DNA from 4 places in the Streptomyces sp. NPDC047117 genome. Region 2 is predicted to be linked to each of the others. Evidence: riboswitches for the same ligand, from Rfam matches in the RefSeq annotation. Region 2 holds a riboswitch; each other region holds the start of a gene.

Region 1 (4,356 bases), on a different contig from region 2:
GCTGGTGCTGGACAGCGTGATGCCCGGGGACACGTATGAACGGCTGGAGATGTTCGAACGGCTGGGAGGGCCGGAGGCGCGGGACGTCGCCCTGCGGTACTGGGCCGGGGACAACGGCGACGAGATGACCGAGGCGTGGGAACGCGTCTGCCTGCCCCTGTACTCCCGGCAGCCCGGCGGGGACGCGGCCAGCCACGACCGGCTCCGCCGGGTGCGCTGGAACGACGACGTGCTGGACCACTTCCGCACCGTGCTGGCCAGGGGGTTCGACCCCTGGCACGGGCTGGAACGGCTGGAGTGCCGCACGATGATCCTGGCCGGCGAGCAGGACCCGGTGGCGACCGCCTCGGCGGCCCGCCGCTTCGCGCACCGGCTGAGCCGCGCGGACGTACGGCTGCACGTCCTGGCGGAGGCCGGGCACGGGGTCTTCCGAGAGTCGCCGAACCGGGCGATGGACCTGTTGCGGGACTTCGTGGTGAGCGGTCATGTGCCGCGCCTGCATTGAACCGCCGGAGCCGCTTTTCCGTGGCCGAATATGGCTGGCGGTTCCGGTGTTACCGGCGGGCGCGGACGTGCGGGACGCGGAATTCGACCGGTCGGTCGAATTCCGGGGCGTGAGTCGTGAACCGTGAGACGTGAACCGTGAGTCGTGAACCGTGAGTCGGAATTCATTGATTGCTGAACCGGTTCCCGCGCTGCGGACTCCCGTCTACCGAAGCCGTCTTCCGAAACGGTCTTCCGGGGCCGTCTTCCGAAACGGTCTTCCGATACGAATGTGGCGAGGTTGGCCCGGTGTTCCCCTCGCGTCAGCAAAGCGCCGGAGGGGCCCTCGGGGTTCGCGACGCCGCCGACCCCTCTCCCTGTCCGCTTCGCCTGTCCGCCGCGTCCGCCCTGCCGTTGGTACGGCGGTGGCCCGGGTCAAGGGGGAGCGGGCCGCCGCCGTACCTTCGGCGGGGGCGGCCGGCGGCCGTCGGGGCGGAACCGACGGCGGTGGGGAGCCGGCCGCCTGGACGAGGACGCTAAACCTCCCGGCGGCCGGCAAGCGGGCCTTTGCCGGGCATTGCCCACTCCCTTACCGGTCCGTGCCCGCTTCTGGCCGCCGGGTGAATGACGTCGACCGGTGCCGTACGAGAGTGCGGACCAGAGGCGCGCGGCAGTTCGAGCCGCTGGTGGGTGCTGGGGATGCGCGACAGGGGGCGGGCGGACCTGCCCGCGGGGCCGTGCGGCGCCGGAGCTACGATCGACCACTATGGACGTAGTGATCAATGTGTTCGTCGCCCTGCACATCATCGGCATCGCTTCGCTGCTCGGCGGCTTCCTCACGCAGATGAAGGCGATGAGCGCGGGCACCGCCCGCTTTGTGCCCGCGATGCTGCACGGCGCGATCACGATGCTGGTGACCGGCGTCATCCTGGTCGGCCTGAACCAGATGCAGGACGCCTCGGTCAACAACATCAAGATCGGCGTCAAGCTCGCCGTCCTGATCGTCATCCTGGGCCTGGTCTACGTGAAGCGCGACGAGGAGAAGGTGGAGAAGCCGCTCTTCGGACTCGTCGGCCTGCTCACGGTCGTCAACATCTTCATCGCGCTCCTCTGGACCTGAGGGGCCTGGGACCTGAGAGTCCCGCCGTACGCGAGAACCGCGCGGCTGCCCTCGGAGGGCAGCCGCGCGGTTCGTCGTTCTATGCATTGCCTCAGGCAGGTCGTACGTTCCCGTAGATCGGCATGTAGTAGATCGACTCCACGCGTACGTTCGCGCCCGGCTTCGGGGCGTGGATCATCTTGCCGTCGCCGATGTACATCCCGACGTGGCTGATGTCGTCGTAGAAGAACACCAGGTCGCCCGGTTGCAGATCCTGCGTCGCGACCCGCGTGCCGGTCTTCACCTGGTCCCAGGTCGTCCGCGGCAGCGAGACGCCGGCCGCCTTCCACGCCGCCTGGGTCAGCCCCGAGCAGTCGTACGACGCGGGCCCGGTGGCGCCCCAGACGTACGGCTTGCCCATCTGCGCGCGGGCGAACGCGATCGCCTTCTCCGCCTTGGTCGCGTACGAACCGTCGGGCACCCCGGAACCGCTGCCCGTCCCGGAGCCGGAGCCGGAGCCGCCGTCCGTGCCGCCCGCACCGCCGTCCTGCTCACGCTCGCGCTCGGCCTGCTCCCGCGCCAGCTCCTCGGCCTTGCGCTTCGCCTCGGCCTTCTTCTTGCGCTCCAGCTCCGCCAGCCGCTCCTTCTCCTGCGCGGTCAGCCGGGACAGCAGTTGCCGGGCCTCGGTCAGCTTGCCCTGGACCTCCTGCTTGGACGTCTTCAGCGAATCCTGGGACTTCTGCAGCTCCTCCAGGCCCTTCGTCGCCTGCGCACGCTTGCGCGCGGCCTGCGCCTGCTGGTCCTGGTAGTCGGCGACCGCCTCCTGCTGGCGGCCGGTGAGCCGCTTCATCAGGTGATTGCGGTCCACGAACTGCTGCGGATCCTGCGCCAGCATCAGCTGCGCGGTCGGGCTCAGCCCGCCGGACCGGTACTGGGCGGAGGCGAAGGTGCCCAGCTCCCGCCGGGCGTCGTTCATCTTCTGGGTCCGCTCGGCCGCGGCGTCCCGCAGCTCGTCCACCTTGTCGCGCTGCGTCGCGGAGCGCTCCTTGGCGGCGTTGTACTTCTGGGTGGCGACCTCGGCCTGCCGGTACAGGCCGTCGACCTTCTTCTTGACCTCCTCTATGGAAGGTGCGGGCTTCCTGGGGGACGCATCCGCGGTCTGGGTGAGCAGCGTGACCGAGGCCAGCGCCGCGGTGGTGAGCCCGGCCGCCGTACGGCGGTGTGCGGGCACGGTGAGCATGCGGGTGCGCGGCTTGCGATGAGACGCCAAGGCCGGCGACTCCTTCCGTGGACCGCCTACCGGGTTAGCTGTCGGGTTCGGGCGCGTGAGCGCGCGCGTGGGGCGCGTGCCCACTGGTGCTACGGAAGGTGCCCTACGGCCGTACGGATCGCTCCGTAGAGGCCGATTCACCCCGGTCGTGCGTGTGGGTCCCCGGCTCCGGCTGCCGTGCGTACGAACAGTTGCCGTGCGTATCGGCAAGGGCCGTGCGTACGAACAGACCGGACTCGGCGGGGCGGCCCGTGCCGGTGCTGTCACCGACGGGTGGGGCGGGCTGCCCGGTCGGCACGGTAGCCAACTCGTGTGACTTCTGTGAAGGCTGATGTTCGATTTGCCCGCAATCTTTTCGTGACCTGATCGTGTCCGTGCCGATGTGAGGGCTGTCGCGACCACGGAATGTCCGGTGCCGTTGTCCGTCCGTGACGGGCGGCGGGGTGCCGTATCCTCCGCGCCGCTGTCGGTGCCGTCCTCCGTTCCCGTTCAGGTCGCGCTCGCCCCTTTTCGTACGGCCCTCCGGCCCTGCTCCCGCCGCGCTTCCACCCGCCCGCACCGCGCCTCCGCCGGATCCGTGAGCCCGGAATTCCGCGGCCGGGGCCGGGTTGTCGGTGGGGCGGCCTAGACTCGGTGGGCGATGAGCAGCCTCTTTGACGACAGCTTCCTGGCGGACCTCGACCCCAAGGACGAGGAGCCGCCGCCTCCCGAGGACGAGGACCGTCCGGCAGCGGAGGAGGTGCCGCACGACCTCTTCGGTGGCCGCTACGACGCGCCCGTCCAGCGGGACGCGTACTACCGTGACGGCGCCGCCCGCCCCGCCGTCGACCCGGCCGCGCTGCTGGAGGGGCTGAACGACCAGCAGAAGGCCGCCGTCGTGCACACGGGCTCGCCGCTGCTCATCGTCGCCGGCGCCGGCTCCGGCAAGACGCGTGTCCTCACGCACCGCATCGCGCACCTCCTCGGCACGCGCCACGTCCACCCCGGCCAGATCCTCGCGATCACCTTCACGAACAAGGCCGCGGGCGAGATGAAGGAGCGCGTGGAGGAGCTCGTCGGCCCGCGCGCCAACGCCATGTGGGTCTCCACCTTCCACAGCGCGTGCGTGCGCATCCTGCGTCGCGAGTCCAAGAAGCTGGGCTTCACCTCATCGTTCTCGATCTACGACGCCGCCGACTCCAAGCGCCTGATGGCGCTGGTCTGCCGCGATCTGGACCTGGACCCCAAGCGCTTCCCGCCGAAGTCCTTCAGCGCCAAGGTCTCCAACCTCAAGAACGAGCTCATCGACCACGAGGACTTCGCCGGGACGGCCGCCGACGGGTTCGAGAAGACCCTCGCCGAGGCGTACGCGATGTACCAGGCACGGCTGCGCGAGGCCAACGCCCTGGACTTCGACGACATCATCATGACGACGGTGAACCTGCTCCAGGCGTTCCCGGACGTCGCGGACCACTACCGCCGCCGCTTCCGGCACGTCCTGGTCGACGAGTACCAGGACACCAAC
Region 2 (4,356 bases):
GGTGAAGAACGAGCGCCGTCAGCGGTACGACAACGTGCCTTACGGGACGGCGTTCGAGAAGCTGACGGCGATGGCCTACCCGGAGGGCCACCCGTACCACCACACGCCCATCGGGTCGATGGCCGATCTGGACGCGGCCTCTCTGGAGGACGCGCGGAAGTTCTTCCGTACGTACTACGCGCCCAACAACGCCGTGCTGTCCATCGTGGGCGACATCGACCCCGAGCAGACGCTGGCCTGGGCGGAGAAGTACTTCGGCTCCATCCCGGGCCACGACGGCAAGCAGCCGCCGCGGGACGGTTCGCTGCCCGAGACCATGGGCCGGGAGCTGCGGGAGGTCGTCCACGAGGAGGTGCCTTCGCGGGCCCTCATGGCGGCGTACCGGCTGCCGCACGACGGCACCCGTGAGGCTGACGCCGCGGACGTGGCGTTGACGATCCTGGGTGGCGGCGAGTCCTCCCGCCTGTACAACCGCCTCGTGCGCCGCGACCGCAGCGCCGTCGCGGCGGGCTTCGGGCTGCTGCGGCTGGCGGGCGCGCCCTCGCTGGGCTGGCTGGACGTGAAGACGTCGGCCGGCGTGGAGGTGCCCGCCATCGAGCGTGCGGTGGACGAGGAGCTCAAGCGCTTCGCCGAGGAGGGCCCGACCGCCGAGGAGATGGAGCGGGCGCAGGCCCAGTTGGAGCGCGAGTGGCTGGACCGCCTGGAGACGGTCGCCGGGCGCGCGGACGAACTGTGCCGGTACGCGGTGCTGTTCGGTGACCCGCAGCTCGCGCTGAGCGCCGTACAGCGCGTTCTGGAGGTGACTCCCGAGGAGGTGCAGGCGGTCGCCGCGGCCCGGCTGCGTCCGGACAACCGTGCGGTGCTGGTCTACGAGCCGACCGGGCCCGCCGAGGCCGCCGCTGTGGAGGCCACCGAGGCCGACGCGACCGCCGCCCAGCACGACACCGAGACCGAGGAGGCGGCGCAGTGACCGAAGCCGTGACCCCCACCATGACGTTCCACCCGCAGCCGCAGGCCGGGCAGCCGAAGCCGTGGGCGTTCCCGGCGCCGGTGCGCGGCCGGCTCGGCAACGGCCTGACGGTGCTGCGCGCCGACCGGCCGGGCCAGCAGGTCGTCGCGGTCGAGATCAACCTCGTGGCGCCGCTGGAGGCCGAGCCCGCGGGCCTGGACGGTGTCGCCACCATCATGGCGCGCGCGCTCTCCGAGGGCACCGACAAGCACGACGCCGAGGAGTTCGCGGCCGAGCTGGAGCGGTGCGGCGCCACGCTGGACGCGCACGCCGACCACCCCGGTGTCCGGGTCTCCCTCGAAGTGCCGGCCTCGCGCCTCACGAAGGCGCTGGGCCTGCTGGCCGACGCGCTGCGTGCCCCGGCCTTCCCCGACGGCGAGATCGAGCGCCTGGTGCGCAACCGTCTGGACGAGATCCCGCACGAGCTGGCGAATCCGGGGCGCAGGGCGGCGATGGCGCTGTCCAAGCAGCTGTTCCCGGCCACGGCCCGGATGTCCCGGCCGCGGCAGGGCACGGAGGAGACGGTGGCGCGTATCGACGCCGCCGCGGTGCGTGCCTTCTACGAGGCGCACGTGCGTCCGGGGACGGCCACGGCCGTGGTCGTCGGTGACTTCGACGGGGTGGACCTGGACGCGGCGCTGGAGGAGACCCTCGGGGCGTGGGCGGGCTCGACCGCGGAGCCGGTGGCGGCGTCGCCCATCGTGGCCGACGACACCGGCCGCGTCGTGATCGTGGACCGGCCCGGTGCGGTGCAGACCCAGCTGCTGATCGGCCGGATCGGCGCCGACCGGCACGACCGGGTGTGGCCTGCGCAGGTGCTCGGCACGTACTGCCTGGGCGGCACCCTGACGTCCCGGCTGGACCGTGTGCTGCGCGAGGAGAAGGGCTACACGTACGGCGTGCGGTCGTTCGGCCAGGTGCTGCGGTCCTCCGCGGACGGTACGGGTGCCGCGATGCTGGCCATCAGTGGCTCGGTGGACACCGCCTCTACGGGGCCCGCGCTGGAGGACCTCTGGAAGGTGCTGCGGACGCTGGCCGCCGAGGGGCTGACCGACGCCGAGCGGGACGTGGCGGTGCAGAACCTGGTCGGGGTGGCGCCGCTGAAGTACGAGACGGCGGCGGCTGTCGCGGGGACGCTCGCCGACCAGGTCGAGCAGGAGCTTCCCGACGACTTCCAGGCGCAGCTGTACCGGCGGATGGCCGAGACGGGCACGGTCGAGGCGACCGCCGCCGCGGTCAGCGCCTTCCCGGTGGACCGGCTGGTGACGGTTCTGGTGGGCGACGCCGCGGAGATCGCGGAGCCGGTACGGAAGCTGGGCATCGGCGAGGTGTCGGTCGTCAAGGGCTGATACGGAGCGGGCCGGCGGCGGAGCTGGAGCGCCGCCGGCCGTCGCGGTAACGGCTGTGAATTCGCTCGCGCCGTACGGCGGCGGGGCGGGCCGGAACGGCTCGTACCGGTGTCGTCACGGGGTGGCGTGAAAGCCGCCAACGCCGCTCACATATCAGGACATAGTGGATCCCGGGTCGCCAATGCGGCCCGGGATCTCTGCTTTTGTCCGGAATGCAGTAGGTGGTTGCTCGCGTGCCGTGTGGCGTCCGGCACAAACTCCTGTTTCTGTTTGCTGATCGCGAGATGTCCCGTTTAGCGTCGGTCCGGCTGTTCGACAGAAGTGCGCCGCACCCGCGGCCGCCGGGCAGTCATCGCCGAGTCCCCGTACGGCGCGAGCCAGGGGAGCCGGGGACCCACATGTCCCTTGGGGTGAATCGGGCGACTCCCCCCGGAGCCGCCCGTAGGAGACCTTCCTGCTCCGAACCCGTCAGCTAACCCGGTAGGCGAGAAGGAAGGAAAGGAGTGCGCCGGTCATGGCGTTCACCCGTGCCACCGGCAAGCACCGCCGCCCCGGCCGTGCTGCCCGGACCACCCGCAACATCGCCGGCATAGCCGCGGCGACCGGCGTCGCCGTTTCCATCGCCTCCCCGGCGCTGGCCGCGAACGAGGACCCGGCCGCCACCACCGACACCGGCCTCACCCGCGCCATCGCCGACACCGGCGACCGGGTCGCCGACAACATCGTCGCCCAGGCCGACGCGCAGGAGGAGGCCGCCGAGGTCGCCGCCGCCCGCGCCAAGGTCGAGGACGCGGCCGTCAAGAGCGCCGAGGACGCGAAGAAGAAGGCCCAGGACGAGCGCCGCAAGGCCGCCGAGGCCGCCAAGAAGAAGGCCGAGAAGAAGAAGGCCACCGAGGCCCGCGCCTCGCGCTCGGAGGCCCGCACCACCCTCAGCGCCTCGGGCTTCGTCGCGCCGATCTCCGGCAGCTACGTCTCCACGCCGTACAAGGCCTCCAGCGGCCTGTGGTCCTCCGGCAGCCACACCGGCATCGACTTCCACGCCGCCTCCGGCACCGCCGTCCACGCCGTCGGCGCCGGCACCGTCGTCGAGGCCGGCTGGGGCGGCGCGTACGGCAACAACGTCGTCCTGAAGATGGACGACGGCACCTACACCCAGTACGGCCACCTGTCGTCCATCGGCGTCTCGGTCGGCCAGAAGGTCTCCGCGAACCAGCAGATCGCGCTGTCCGGCAACACCGGCAACACCACCGGCCCGCACCTGCACTTCGAGGCGCGCACCGGCCCGGAGTACGGCTCGGACATCGACCCGATCGCGTACCTGCGCTCGCACGGCGTCAACGTCTGACGACCGCGCACCGTAGGCGCACTCCGCGTACCACCCGAAGCCCCGGCCCGACGGCCGGGGCTTCGGCGTCTCCGGACGCGCTTCCGCCCCCGCGTTCCCGCGCACCCCTTTCCTCGGCCAAAAAATATCCAGGAATTCGTCACGGCTGTCGGAAAAGGCGGCCCGGTGTCATAGAGTCACGGAAAAGGCGCCGCCCGGCGGCGTTTCCGGAGGATTGCGGCGGAGGCACGGACGATGCGAGGAAATATTTCGGCGCATGCGGTCTGCACGGCGATTCGCGACGACATCGTCTCCGGCGCGTTCCCGCCCGGCTCCCGGCTGATCGAGGAACTCCTCGCCTCCCGGTACGGCGTCTCCCGCGTCCCCGTACGCGAAGCACTGCGCACCCTGGAGTCCGAGGGGTTCGTCACCACTCGCCGGCACGCGGGCGCGTGCGTCGCCGAGCCGACCGAGCAGGAGGCCGCCGACCTCCTGGACATCCGCCTCCTCCTGGAGCCCCTGGGCGCCGCCCGTGCCGCGGCCCGCCGCTCCGCCGCGCACCTGAAGGTGCTGCGCGGCCTGGTCGGGGTGGGACGCGCGAGAGCCCGCCACGGCAACCCCGACGACCTGCGGCAACTGGACGGCTGGTTCCACGGGACGCTCGCGCAGGCGAG
Region 3 (4,356 bases), on a different contig from region 2:
CGCCCAGGATCGCGTTGGCGCCCAGGGAGCCCTTGTTGTCGGTGGCGTCCAGGTCGAACATCGCCTGGTCGATGAGGCGCTGCTCGGTGGCGTCGTAGCCGACCAGCTCGGGGCCGATCTGCTCGATCACGGCGAGGACGGCCTTCTCGACGCCCTTGCCGAGGTAACGGTTCGGGTCGCCGTCACGCAGCTCGATGGCCTCGAAGGCGCCGGTGGAGGCGCCGGACGGCACGGCAGCGCGGCCGGTGCTGCCATCGTCGAGGCCGACCTCGACCTCGACCGTGGGGTTGCCTCGCGAGTCGAGGATCTCGCGAGCTACGACGACGTCGATCGACGGCACGTTGTCTCCTTCATGGGTGTCATCTGGAGTTCTGCAACACGAGCCTAACGGCCCGGGGACCGTCCGCCTGCCCCTAGCCCCTTCCGTGAGACGAAAAAGGACCCAAAGGCCCTCAATACGGGAGGTAAGAACCGGTTTTCATGGCGGACATCTCCGTCATAACAGGCACTACGCATCTGAGCGGCGGCCCGCCCGGATGCCTGCACGCAGAAGCCGCCCCGCAAACGTGAAGCCCCGCCGTGACGCGCTCGGGGGCTTCGCGTCGCGGCGGGGCGGTCACACGGGCCGGGCCGCGCGCCGATCGTGCACCGATCGGACGGCGGCCCCGGCCGGGGGCCTGTCAGGACCCGTCAGAGGCGGATCAGACCTCGAGCTTCTGGCCCGGGAAGATCAGGTCGGCGTTGTCACCGACGGTCGACTTGTTGTTCTCGTAGACCGTCTTCCAGTTCTTGCCGTGCGCCTTGGCGATCTTGCCCAGGGTGTCGCCGGACTTCACGGTGTAGTTGCCGTGGCCCTGCTTCGGGGCGGCCTTGGGCTGCACCGGCTGCGGCTTCGGGGCGGCCTGCTGCTTCGGCGCCTCCTGCTGGGGGGCGGCCTGCTGCTTGGGGGCCTCCTGCTTCGGGGCCTGCTGCTGGGCCTGGCCGGAGCCGGTGTCCACCTGCGCGGCCGGGCCACCGGAGGTCAGGCCGCCGGCACCGGCGCAGCCCCAGGCACCCGGGCCCTGCATGGCGAGCAGCTTCTCGGCGGTGGCGATCTGCTGGTCCTTGGTGGCCAGGTCGGCACGCGGCGCGTACTTGGTACCGCCCGCGGCGGCCCAGGACTGGTTGTTGAACTGCAGGCCACCGTAGTAGCCGTTACCGGTGTTGATCGACCAGTTGCCGCCGGACTCGCACTGGGCGACCTTGTCCCAGGTGGCGACCGAGGCGGCGTTGGCGGAACCGGCGGTCATCAGCGGGACGGCCACGGCGGCGCCGGCGACACCGGCGAGCGTGACGACGCGGACGGCCTTCGAGGGGCGGCGGTGCTTGCCCTTGAGCATGGTTGTTCTTCCTCACCGACGCCTGCGAGGTGAGCTGTCGGGTTCGGGCTGTGAGTGGCCCGGCCGGATGCGCTGTCCGCACACCCGGCTTCACCCCAAGCCGCCCGCTGCGTTTCCACTGCGGTGACGGCACTTACCTTGGGTCCCCCGCTCCTGCCTACGGCGCTTGCGCGACGGTTGTCCGACCGATCACCGGCAGGATTCGGCGAATGATCGGCGGGCTCGCTTGGTGCGAGCGGTGAAGAACGTAAACACACACCCCTCGGCGGTTCAAACCACTCTTTCGTAGGACAGTTGACCGTTTTCGATCATCGAAACCATCCGTTTGCGCAGGTCGAACACGGTATGGAAACAACGGACACGGCGGGCGGAAACGCTCCGGGACGAGACCCATGTCTCACTTTCCCCAATTGGGTACAACCCGGCCGCACTTATGCCGCCCGCCCCCTCCGTCACTGCCCCAGAACGAGCCGCTGACCAGGGTGGATAAGGTCCGGATCGGTCCCGATGACGCCCTCGTTGGCGTCGTACAGGCCGGTCCAGCCCCCGGCCAGCCCGCGCTCCTCGACGATCGCGGACAGGCTGTCGCCGGGCCGCACCGTGTACGTGTCGTCGCCCCCCGAGGTACCGCGGTGCGCGTCGCCGCCGCGCGAGGCGTGCCGCCCCGCGGAACGGCCGTCCTTCCCCTTGCCGTCCGCCTTCTCGTCCGCGCCGTCACCCGCCGAACCGCGGTGGCGGCCGGTACCGGGGGCCGAGGGGTCGCCGGAGGGCGCGGACGCGTCGCCGGAGGGCGTGGAAGCGTCGCCGGAGGGCGTGGAAGCGTCGCCGGAGGACCGGTCGGCGGAGTCGCCGGCGCGCTGCCCCGCGGAGTCCTCGCCGGAGCCCGCGCCGGAACCCTTGTCGGCGTCCTCGGCATCCCCGGCGCCCTTGTCCGTGGCGCCGTCGGACGGCTTGGAGGTGGCGTCGCCGGACGGCTCGGCGTCGGGCTCGTCCGCCGACGGGCTCGTGGCGTCGCCGGAGGGCTCGGCGGAGGCGTCGCCGGACGGCTGCGCCGTGTCTGCGCCGTCTTCGTCGCCCGTACCGGCAGAGGCTTCGTCGCCGGACTCCGAGGGCTGCGGGTCGGGCGTCTCCGACCCGCCCGGGTCCACGTCGGGTATCAGGCCGTCCACGTCCAGCCGGGCATTGACGGCGCAGCTGGGCCAGGCGTCCGGGCCGCGGTCGTTCAGGATCGACTCGGCGACCGCGATCTGCTGGGAGCGGCTGGCGAGGTCCGGGCGCTCGGCGTAGGACTCGCCGCCGTAGTCCCGCCACATCTGGAGGGTCAGCTGGAGCCCTCCGTAGAAGCCGTTGCCGGCGTTGGCGCTCCACATGCCGCCGCTCTCGCACATCGCGACGCGGTCCCAGGTGGCGGTGTCGGCGGCCTGCGCGCCGCCCGCCGTCAGCAGCGGCAGGGCCAGGCCTGCACCCGTGACGGAGGCCGCCACCAGGAGGGCGGGGGCCTGGCGGGGGCGGCGGTGTCTACCGTTGCCGGAGCGCATGCGAGTGCCTTTCGAGCGGCGGCTTGAGTTGTCGCACGCAAGGTAGCGGGGGCCCGGTCCGGTCTCAAGCCGGTGTAGCGGAGATCACGCGTAGATCACGCCGCTGACGCCACGTCAGTTCAGGCCCTGGTCCGCACCCTTGTCTCGTTCCGGTACCTGCGGGAATGCCCGTTCTGACGCCCCGTCCGAAGCGCCCGATTGCTCCGGTGTGAACCGCACCGGCAGGGCCCGGAGACCGCGCATGATCAGGCCGCCGCGCCACCGCAAATCGTCCGGATCCGCAGCCGCCTCCAGATCGGGCAGCCGGGCCAGCAGGGTCGCCAGCGCCGTACGGCCTTCGAGGCGGGCCAGCGGCGCGCCCAGGCAGTAGTGGATGCCGTGCCCGTACCCGAGGTGCTGGTTGTCGCGGCGCCCGAGGTCCAGCGTGTCCGGCTCCTCGAAGCGCTCCGGGTCCCGGTCCGCGGCCGCCAGCACGACCAGTACGGGGTCGCCAGCGGCGACCGTCTGCCCGCCGATGGTCAGCTCCTCCGTCGCGAACCGCCAGGTCGCCAGCTCCACCGGCCCGTCGTAGCGCAGCAGTTCCTCGACCCCGGTCGCGAGCAGTTCCTCGTCGCCCGCGGCCAGCGCGGCCTGCAGCCGCGCCCGCTGCTCGGGGTTGCGCAGCAGCGCGTACGTACCGTTCCCGATCAGGTTGACCGTCGTCTCGAACCCGGCGAAGAGCAGGATGAACGCCATCGCCGCCGCCTCGTTCTCGGTGAGGTGCTCGCCGTGGTCGGAGGCCCGGATGAGGGCCGAGATCAGATCCTCGTCCCCGGTCTCCTCGGCCGCCAGCGTCTCCCGCTTGCGGTGGATCAAGTCGGCCAGATACGCACGCATCTTCTTCACGGACCGGGCGACCCCGCCGCGCGGTCCTCCGCCGTGCCGGATCATCATCCCGGCCCAGTCCCGGAAGTCGTCCTGGTCCTCGCGCGGCACGCCCAGCAGGTCGCAGATCGCGTAGATGGGGAGCGGGAAGGCGAACTCGTGGATGAGGTCGGCCTCGCCGCGCGCCGCGAAGCCGTCGATCAGCTGGTCGGTCAGCTCCTGCACGCGCGGCGCGAACCGGGCCACGGTGCGTGGGGTGAACGCCTTGGCGACGAGGCGGCGCAGCCGGGTGTGGTCCGGCGGGTCGATGTTGAGCAGGTGCGTCATCAGGTTGGCGCTGCGCTCGCCGGGGATGCCGACCTTGCCCTTGCCGTGCGCGGCCTCGCTGTGGTGCTGCGGGTTCTTCGACAGCCGGGGGTCGGCCAGCGCCTCGCGCGCGTCGGCGTAGCGGGTGACCAGCCAGGCCTCGACGCCGCTGGGCAGCGTGGTCCTGCGCACCGGCGCGTGCTCCCGGAGCCAGGCGTACGCGGGATACGGATCGGCGGCGAACTCCCAGGTGAAGAGCTCGGGACAGG
Region 4 (4,356 bases), on a different contig from region 2:
TGCAGTTCGTCACCAGCCCCATCGAGACGGTCTGCCTCGGCCAGGCGGCCTCCGCCGCCGCCGTCCTGCTCGCCGCCGGCCACCCCGGCCGCCGCCTCGCTCTCCCCGGCGCCCGGGTCCTCATCCACCAGCCGTCCTTCAGCGAACCGATCGAGGGCCAGGCCACCGACCTGGATCTCCAGGCCCGCGAACTGCTCCGCACCCGCGACCTGTTGGAGGAGCTGCTCGCCCGGCACACCGGCCGGCCGCGCGAGCAGATCGCCGCCGACATCGAACGCGACAAGATCCTCGACGCGCGGCAGGCCGTGGCCTACGGGCTGATCGACGACGTCACCCGCGGCCGCAAGGCCTCGGCGGGCGTGTCCGGCGGGGCTCCGGGTGCGGGCTCCGGTACGGCTCCCGGCGCGAGGTGAGGGGATGGCCGCCCTCCCTCCCGAGCTGCCACCGCTACCCGCGCTGACCAGGGCCGAAGGCGCCTTCATCGACAGCTACCTCCAGGTGCTGGACCTGCTGGGGCGGATCAATCCGGCCCGCGGCAACGGCACGTACCAGGGACTGCGGGCCGCGCAGGCACTCGTCGGCCGGGCCGCGGACCTGCGGGACGCGCTGGCGCTGATGCACGAGCGCGGCGAGACGGAGCTGCACGCCGACACCCTCACCCGCGCGCTGCGGGTGCTGGACGGGGAGCGGCGGGCCGGTCTCGTCGCCGTCCCGCCGCCTGCTGAGGAATGACGGGACGATTCCGTTCCCTGGGGCCTCCGGCACCCGATCGGTCTCCGCCCGTTGGAGTGCCTGTGGGTGCGACTGATGCGGGGCTCGACTTGCGCGCCGCGCCGACGTGTCGGATTGCGGACCGTACGACCGCGCCGGTACGGGGGTGCGTACGGCCCTCGGTCCGCTCGACGCACAGCCCCTGTCCACCCGAATGGATCAAGCGTGACGACCCTCACACCAGGCATGTTCCACTCCGGCTTCACCGGTGCGTTGCGCAACGATCCCTCCGACGACAAGCCCCCGCCACAGCGGCGGGGCGGTCCGGGCGGACGCCGAATCCTGCCGCCGTACCCGGACGTCTGGTCGATACACGTGGACCGGCAGGAGCGGAGGACCCGAGCACGACGGGGCCACCGGCCGGCTGCTCTTGCGGCCGGCGGTCCCTTGGGGTGAAGCCGGTGCCCGCCTTCGGGCGGCAGTACATCCGGCCGGGCATCTTCGCCTGCCCGAACCCGACAGGTCTTCCTTCGCAGGCGGCTGACGAAGGAGTGCGCATGTCTGCGCGCGATGATCATCCTGCTTCTGGTGTGCCCGCCCTGGTGTCCCGCGCCGCGGCGGTTTCGGTGCTCACGCTGGCACTGGTGGGAGGCGGGGGCCTGGTCCCCGGCAGCACGGCGGACGCGACGGCGGCACCCGCCGCGGCGTCCACGACGGTGTCCGCGACGTCCGCGGTCACGGCGGCCTCGTCGGGGTCCGGCCACCGGGCGCTGCGGGTCGCGGCGTCGAAGAAGGGTTCGCCGTACCGCTGGGGAGCCACGGGCCCGCACAGCTTCGACTGCTCGGGGCTGACGCAGTACGCGTTCAAGCGCGTGGGCAAGCGGCTGCCACGCACGGCGGATTCCCAGTACCGCCACGTCCGGCACATCAGCGCCTCCGCACGAAAGCGGGGTGACCTGGTCTTCTTCCACTCCGGCCGCTCGGTGTACCACGTGGGCATCTACGCCGGAAAGGGCCGCATCTGGCACGCCCCCAAGCCCGGGGCCTCGGTCCGCAAGGAACGCATCTGGACCCGCAGCGTCTGGTACGGCCGCGCGTAAGGGCCGATAGGCCACCAGGAACCCCGGGGAGCCGAACCGCGGCGGCCTCCCCGGGGTTCCGCACCACCGACTGCCCTCCGGCGTTCGCGCGCTACCGGTGGGCAACGCCTAACGATTCGAATATCTGCGTGGACAGGGCGGGTTGGTTGTCGTAGCTTCTGCCGGCGGCCGTGAGGGTGCCGTTCGGGGCGGGGCCAGGGGGGCTTCGGCGATTACTGGGGGGACACCCATGCCTGGGGAAAAGACGGTGGCGGCAAGTGGTGGGAGACGCGGGGCGCTTGTTTCGCCGGTTCGGTGGGCGGCGGTTGTGGTGGTATTGCTGGGCGTGTTCCTTGCGGTGGACGTGCTGATACTCGCCGCCGGCGGGCGGTATTTGCGTGTGCTGGGTGAATTGGCTGCGGAGAAGGGGGACTTCGGTGGCTCGGACTTCGAGCCATTCGAGTCCTCCGGGGCGGAGTTCGCTGCGGCTGATGAGGATTATTCGTTTTACGGGAATCTCTCCGTTCAGCTCTTGCCCGTTGTCGCGTTGGCGTTCCTCTTCTGGTTCTTCCGCACCAGAATCAATGGCGAGGTCTTCACTCCCGACGGTCACCGGCGGGGGCGGCTCTGGACGGTCGGTGCGTGGGTCACCCCGATCGTCAATCTGTGGTTTCCGCGGCAGATCGCCGGGGACATCTGGAAGGCCAGCAGCCCGCCCGGTAGCCGTGTTTCGTATGTCGTGGTGAATGCCTGGTGGGGGATGTGGGTCGCGACGAACCTTTTTGGCGTTGTCGGCAGTTCTCAGATGCGCGGAGCCGAGGGGTTCGGGGAGTTGCGGGCGGCGGTGCGGACCCTGTTCCTGTCCGATCTGCTGGATGCGGCCGCCGCCGTTCTCGCGATCGTGTTCGTGTGGCGGCACACCGCGCTGCAGCACGTACGGATCAACACGCTTACCAACACGCGTCACACGCTCCCGGAACCGGCGTAGGGGCGCCGCGTGGGCCACATGTGGGGAAAGGTGCTGGACGCGGCTGCCGCCGGTGCGTTTCCGGCTGCTGACGGGAGCGTCACCGTGCTGCCGCCGGTGTCGGAGCGCGACAGTGGTGTCCTCTCGTTCTCGGGGTGCGCGTTCGTGTGTGCCGACGTCTCCCCCGACTGGGTGCGGCAGCGGATCGCGCCGGGGGAGCCGGGGGCTCCGCTGAGTCCGGGGTTCCTGGCCGCGCTGGCGGACCGTACCGGTCGTACGGTCGAGGGCGTCGACATGCTCACGGTCGCCGAACCGCTCCCGGGGCCGCCGCCGTTGGCGCTGCGGGAGATCCGCGATCCGGCCCACCCGCGCCTCGCACGCGCGTTGCGCCATCGCGACGACGTACGGGCGTGGACCACCGACGGGGGCGGGCACGGCGTCGTGGTGCTCGGCCGTGGTGTCGCGGGGCGGTGGGAGGTGGCGTTCGAGGTGCCCGAGGCCGCGCGCGGGCATGGGCTCGGCCGGCTGCTGGCGACGGCTGCCCGCCATCTTGTACCGGCGAACCGGCCCCTATGGGCTCAGGTCGCCCCGGCGAACGCCGCCAGCGTACGGGCCCTGCTCGCGGCCGGGTTCACCCCGGTCGGCGCGGAGGCGCTCCTTGCGATGAGGGAGAGCTGACCGACGGCCGGACGCCACCGGCTGAACGGCGGATGCCCGTCGCACGATGGACACCGGCCGCACGTGGAATACCGGCCGGGCCTCCGTCGGGACGGGCCCCGCGTGCACACCATACGGACCCCCGACCGGCCCTCCGCCCCCCGCCTGCGTGCGGCGAATGATCTCGGCCGCATTGGCGGTGGTCGCTCGCGCCACGGTGGTCGGTCACGCCTTCGCGCCGCGGGGAGCGGCTCGCGGGGCCGGGGTCGGCCAGGGGAGGGCTACCCAGACCGTCTTGCCGCCGGCGTCGGTGGGTTCGATGGTGATCTTTCCGCCGGATTCCGCGACGAGGGTGCGGATGATGACGAGTCCGCGGCCGTTGTCCTGCTGAACGGCGGCGGGGAGCCGGCGCGGCATGCGGGGGTGACTGTCCGTGACACCGATGGTCAGCACTTCGTCCCGGTCGAGGTGGAGGACGACGGTGAAGGCCGGGGATCTGCCGAGGGTGTGGACGACAGCGTTGGTGGCCAGTTCGGAGACGATGAGCAGCACGGTGTCGTGGAGGTCCGCGCGTTCCGCGCCACCCGCCTCGTCCCACCCCGAGAGGACTCCAGTAACGTATCTGCGCGCCGTTGGTACGGACTCCGGCGCGCTCGGCAGGGTCAGTGATGCTTCCTGGTGGTCTGCCATCGCCGCGCCCGTCCCTTTCCCGCCCAAGGCCGTCTCTCCGCTGCGCAGAGGCATGATCAGGTCCGAAAATCGGCCCCGTGCCGCTGCTTTGCGCCAGACTGCCACTCATGCTGCCCCTGCCGTGAGCCATCCACCAAGATATGCATATATCTGTCGCTCGAAGCGGTGAACTCTGCTACGCGAGACCGTATTTGGGCGGCACACTGACGCATCGGTGTCAGTTATGACGAGTCGCGGTTATCCGTGAGGAGG

What was found. A riboswitch is a leader RNA that binds a small molecule or an ion and turns the genes downstream of it on or off. The one in region 2 is predicted to bind cyclic di-AMP.
Region 1: it holds a riboswitch for cyclic di-AMP, as region 2 does, so the genes downstream of both, ABZ840_RS15975 (NlpC/P60 family protein) here and ABZ840_RS26690 (M23 family metallopeptidase) in region 2, are expected to answer to the same signal.
Region 3: it holds a riboswitch for cyclic di-AMP, as region 2 does, so the genes downstream of both, ABZ840_RS36295 (transglycosylase family protein) here and ABZ840_RS26690 (M23 family metallopeptidase) in region 2, are expected to answer to the same signal.
Region 4: it holds a riboswitch for cyclic di-AMP, as region 2 does, so the genes downstream of both, ABZ840_RS20560 (C40 family peptidase) here and ABZ840_RS26690 (M23 family metallopeptidase) in region 2, are expected to answer to the same signal.

Annotation. Positions count from the first base shown of each region.
Region 1 covers NZ_JBEYUN010000007.1:239,935-244,290, forward strand. Annotated here, with positions in the region: gene ABZ840_RS15965 (alpha/beta hydrolase) at 1-505, shown strand, start outside; gene ABZ840_RS15970 (hypothetical protein) at 1,250-1,603, shown strand; gene ABZ840_RS15975 (NlpC/P60 family protein) at 1,695-2,852, opposite strand; cyclic di-AMP (ydaO/yuaA leader) riboswitch at 2,860-3,042, opposite strand; gene pcrA (DNA helicase PcrA) at 3,493-4,356, shown strand, end outside.
Region 2 covers NZ_JBEYUN010000015.1:79,810-84,165, reverse strand. Annotated here, with positions in the region: gene ABZ840_RS26700 (pitrilysin family protein) at 1-970, shown strand, start outside; gene ABZ840_RS26695 (pitrilysin family protein) at 991-2,358, shown strand; cyclic di-AMP (ydaO/yuaA leader) riboswitch at 2,702-2,860, shown strand; gene ABZ840_RS26690 (M23 family metallopeptidase) at 2,873-3,703, shown strand; gene ABZ840_RS26685 (GntR family transcriptional regulator) at 3,938-4,356, shown strand, end outside.
Region 3 covers NZ_JBEYUN010000033.1:31,214-35,569, reverse strand. Annotated here, with positions in the region: gene eno (phosphopyruvate hydratase) at 1-340, opposite strand, end outside; gene ABZ840_RS36295 (transglycosylase family protein) at 702-1,379, opposite strand; cyclic di-AMP (ydaO/yuaA leader) riboswitch at 1,384-1,597, opposite strand; gene ABZ840_RS36290 (transglycosylase family protein) at 1,832-2,917, opposite strand; gene ABZ840_RS36285 (cytochrome P450) at 3,032-4,356, opposite strand, start outside.
Region 4 covers NZ_JBEYUN010000010.1:49,427-53,782, forward strand. Annotated here, with positions in the region: gene ABZ840_RS20550 (ATP-dependent Clp protease proteolytic subunit) at 1-413, shown strand, start outside; gene ABZ840_RS20555 (hypothetical protein) at 418-732, shown strand; cyclic di-AMP (ydaO/yuaA leader) riboswitch at 1,035-1,265, shown strand; gene ABZ840_RS20560 (C40 family peptidase) at 1,269-1,811, shown strand; gene ABZ840_RS20565 (DUF4328 domain-containing protein) at 2,119-2,778, shown strand; gene ABZ840_RS20570 (GNAT family N-acetyltransferase) at 2,797-3,435, shown strand; gene ABZ840_RS20575 (ATP-binding protein) at 3,640-4,104, opposite strand.